DNA from 2 places in the Pseudovibrio sp. Ad26 genome. Region 2 is predicted to be linked to the other one. Evidence: riboswitches for the same ligand, from Rfam matches in the RefSeq annotation. Region 2 holds a riboswitch; the other holds the start of a gene.
What was found. A riboswitch is a leader RNA that binds a small molecule or an ion and turns the genes downstream of it on or off. The one in region 2 is predicted to bind S-adenosylmethionine.

Region 1 (2,201 bases), on a different contig from region 2:
TCGTCATCACCTTATCCAGCGCTAGGCGAGATGTGGTGGTGGCAGCCAGCAATAACTAACAACAGCAACTCCAAGGCTGGCAACCAATCTCAGCATTACGTTTCAATGCACAAAGGGCACCCAGTTGGATGCCCTCACGCCAGTCATAATGTGCAACGCGCTTAAACCGCTGCCAGCGCCTTCGCGACGTCTTCCAGCAAATCATCTGCATCTTCCAGACCAACAGAAAGACGAAGCGTCTTGTCTGTAATGCCCAGCTCCAGACGCGCATCTTCCGCAACACTCTGGTGCGTCGTCGTCGCCGGATGCGTGATCAGGCTCTTCGCATCACCAAGGTTGTTGGAAAGGCTGACAATCTCCAGCGCATTGGAGAACTTGAAGGCCGCTTCCTTGCCACCAGCCAGATCAAACGCCAGCATGGTAGACCCACCCTGCATCTGCTTGGCCACGATATCCGCCTGTGGGTGATCAGCACGACCTGGGTAAATCAGCCGAGACACTGCAGAATGATCCGCAAGGAACTCTGCCAGCTTGCCAGCATTCGCAGTCTGACGCTCAACACGCAGCGACAACGTCTCCAGACCTTTCAGCAGAACCCAAGCGTTGAACGGGCTCATCGCAGGTCCGGTATGCTTGAACGGGTCATGGAACTCTTCCACAATCCACTTTTCATCAGAAAGCACGATACCGCCCAAACATCGGCCCTGCCCGTCAATATGCTTGGTCGCAGAGTAGATCACCACATCCGCACCCAGCGCCAGTGGGCTCTGCCAGATAGCAGTCGCAAACACGTTGTCTACAATAAGCCGTCCACCAGCTTCGTGAATAATATCCGCAACTGCTGGAATATCGATCACTTCAAGCGTCGGGTTGGTTGGGCTTTCAAGGAACGCCGCTGTGGTGTTCGGACGAACTGCAGCTTTCCATTGCTCGATGTCAGTGCCATCAATCAGCGTGGACTCCACACCATAACGTGGCAGCAGCTTTTCGATGATGTATCGGCAGGAACCGAACAGCGCCTTTGGTGCAATCACGTGATCGCCAGCTTTAACGCAGGCCATAATCGCAGAGTTAACAGCCGCCATACCAGAAGCCGTGCCGCGTGCGGCCTCAGCGCCTTCCAGTTCGCACATTCGTCGCTCGAACATTCCTACGGTCGGGTTTGCGTACCGGGAATAAATATAGCCCGGATTCTCGCCCAAAAAACGCGCTTCTGCCGCTTCTGAGCTGTCGTAAACATACCCTTGTGTAAGGAAGATAGCTTCGGATGTTTCACCAAAGCTGGAGCGCGTTGTGCCTCCATGAACAAGCCGAGTTGCTGGCTTCCAGTTCTTTGCGTCTGTCATCGCTCATTCCTGCCCGAAGAGATATCGCTCTACCCCTTCATTAAAAAACCCCGGCGCGGGCCGAGGTCTATACAAGAACCCGACCCTTTAGCTACTTGTTTTACGTGGTTGCAAGCCGGTCGACCAAATCACCACGGAATAGGCAGCGTTTTTACCTCGAAAATACACTATGGTCAATCAATCAGCTTAGGTTGCAGACTTGGCGAGAGATCAAACTTACGTTAATCAGTGTCAGAACGATTTGAGTACCAGTGGGGCGGAACCAACAATGACAGGCATTCTTCCGGCAAAAGCGATTGAAGCTATGTTTGCCAGCGGTGCAATTCAAGCAGACAGAGTGCCCGACGAGGACCAGATTCAACCTGCCAGTCTTGACCTGCGCCTCGGCGTCAAAGCATGGCGTGTCCGGGCCTCCTTTCTGCCCGGCCCCGACGCGAAAGTGGAAGACAAGCTGGAAAAGCTCATCTTGCACGAGATCGACCTCTCCAAGGGCGCCGTGCTGGAAACCAACTGTGTTTACATTGTCCGCCTTCAGGAGGCGCTGGACCTTCCGGCTGAGCAATCCGCAACAGCCAATCCCAAAAGCTCCACGGGCCGCATCGATGTGTTCACCCGCGTCATCACAGATCAGGGCCGCGCATTTGACCGTGTTGAAGCTGGCTACAAAGGTCCGCTCTACGCTGAGATCTCTCCAAAGACCTTCCCTGTGCTGGTCCGCGAAGGCTCTCGCCTGTCCCAAATCCGCTTCCGCGATGGTGAAACCCTCATCAATGATGAAGACCTGACCAAAGTGCACAACCAACACACGCTCGTTTCTGGCGGCAAGGACGAAGACGCCATCAACAACGGCGTGCA
Region 2 (2,201 bases):
TGCCTTCGGAAAACTCAGGACACGATTTTGCTCTGCGAGGACCAATGAGCCATCTTTGGTGAAGCACACACCATTGGGGATGATGAAGGACTGATCTGGAGCGAATTGGCGAACTTCTGCAGCTTTCTTGCCCTCTTCATCCGGAGTAACGACCCAGACTCTGTCGGTAGTCGTCCCTACAAAGACAGTTTTGCCATCAGGCGCGACTGCCATATGGCGGGCGTCAGGAACGGCAGCGTAAGGTTCGATATGGAAACCTTTGGGCATGACTACAACTTCAGTGTTGCGAGCCAGAGTTTTCTGCTCTTCAGAGACCTGCACCACAAACTCCGTTTTGACACCATCAACCATTTTGGTGGTCGTTGCTGACAGAGATGTGGTTAGCAGCAAGGCGTAGGCGCACCCTGTCAGGACTCCAAAGAGAACGGGCTTTGTGGTGCACATCGTTTTTTCCTTCCTGAAGGGCCTAGAAATTTGACTGAGAAAATTGATCGGAATATTTGGAATGCTCTGCCTTTTTGAGCTGCCACTATGCGCTCACTCAAAGTCTGAGGAGAATACTCAGATATGACGGGAATTCGGTTTATAGAACCACAAAAATTGAAGATATTCACTTAGCGGAAGTTGCGTTTTGTGGTGCTAGAATACGACATGACGTAAATTTGAAAGTGTGGACAAAGAACAAAGGAAAGGTGCCCACTTGCAATTGCCTCATTTTCGTGCCAAATCCTACGCATCATCAAGAGAAGGGCTGGCGCCCTCGCCAACCTGCCTAACCGGGCAAGGTGGTCTCCGCCAAAAGGGATGTGGTTTCGAAGTGAGGACGCTGTCTTCATCATTCGTAACAACCAAGCGGTAGTTTCAATGGATTTTGCGCCAGTCCTCCTCGGGAAACCGATGGAGGATTTAATGTTTGATATTGCTGGTCAGCCACAGTCTGCATGGCAATCGTATGTATCTGAATATGTGCCTCAATCTTTGAGGGAAGCCGTCGCACACCTTGCCGACGAGTTTACTGCTGCCTATTTGCTGGATTGTCTGATTCTGGAAAAAGGGCTGCGCAGTCGGCTGCTCTCCAACTCAACACGACAGCCAAACACGCCGCTGACCACCGACGAACGCTCTGACCGGTTTGCTATGTTGCTTCGCCTATGGGCAGAAGGATGCCATACCGTTGTTGACGAGCGCCTGTTTGCAGATACCGCACGCCGTCGCCCTGAAGAACTGGATGCATTACGCGAGTACTTCAGGCAAAACGCATTGCGCTCGAGAAAGAAATTCCCGAGCTAAGTAAGCTGCACTACAATACAAACTGATTTTTAAGCTGCGCGGCTGCCGAATTTTGCAGGAGGCGTAGCAAACGGGTCTGCGAACATTGCAAGCCACAGGCTCTGTGCAATGCGTTGTGCAGTTGCCAGAAGAAGCGGAGCCGCTTCTGGTGAGAAGATCGCGTAGACCTCCTCTTCAAACAGGTCCATCCACTCATGGAAATTCTCAGTGGAGACCCCTTGAATTCTAGCGTGAGCCGGAACCGGCTTGCCTTTATACGACCCAGTTTTTAGCAGAACTGATGCCCAAAAGTGCTTCATCTTGTTCAGATGCGGCCCCCAGTCCTCCCCCATCTCCCTCAGGAAAATGGGACCAAGGGTTTCATGCTGGCGGACCTTGCCATAAAAACTCTCAACCAGATGATTGATCTGGGCAGGTGTTATGGAAGGATCAAGCGGTGTCCGTTCACGCGCTGACATAACGGGAATTTTTGATGACACAGCTTGTTTCCTATTCCTAATCCGCGATCCGCTTAAGCTTTGTTGTACTTAGCACGTTGCTCTTCAGAGATCACAATCGGCTTGCCGTTATCGTCAACAGCAACAAAGGTGAACTGAGCATTCGTAACCTTCTCGCGATAGCCAAAGCGGTGACGCAAAGCCCAAGCCTCGATGGCAAGCGTTACAGAGGTTCTGCCAACACGGAGCACATTGGAGTAGACACACATTACATCGCCCACTTTAACAGGGCGGATAAAGGTCATGCTGTCGATCGCAACAGTCACAACGCGCTCCATGGCGCACTGGCTTGCTGCAATACCGGCGGCAATATCCATTTGAGAGACGACCCAACCGCCGAAGATATCGCCAGAAGCATTGGTGTCTGCCGGCATCGCCATTGTGCGCGTGGTCAGCTCCCCAATCGGCTGCTCT

Region 1: it holds a riboswitch for S-adenosylmethionine, as region 2 does, so the genes downstream of both, PsAD26_RS00775 (O-succinylhomoserine sulfhydrylase) here and PsAD26_RS07140 (hypothetical protein) in region 2, are expected to answer to the same signal.

The regions. Positions count from the first base shown of each region.
Region 1 is NZ_LMCE01000001.1:153,209-155,409, forward strand. It holds gene PsAD26_RS00770 (hypothetical protein) at 1-59, shown strand, start outside; gene PsAD26_RS00775 (O-succinylhomoserine sulfhydrylase) at 162-1,346, opposite strand; SAM riboswitch at 1,414-1,491, opposite strand; gene PsAD26_RS00780 (2'-deoxycytidine 5'-triphosphate deaminase) at 1,615-2,201, shown strand, end outside.
Region 2 is NZ_LMCE01000047.1:143,379-145,579, reverse strand. It holds gene PsAD26_RS07145 (PQQ-dependent sugar dehydrogenase) at 1-444, opposite strand, end outside; SAM-I-IV-variant riboswitch at 732-862, shown strand; gene PsAD26_RS07140 (hypothetical protein) at 910-1,290, shown strand; gene PsAD26_RS07135 (group III truncated hemoglobin) at 1,320-1,769, opposite strand; gene PsAD26_RS07130 (acyl-CoA thioesterase) at 1,802-2,201, opposite strand, start outside.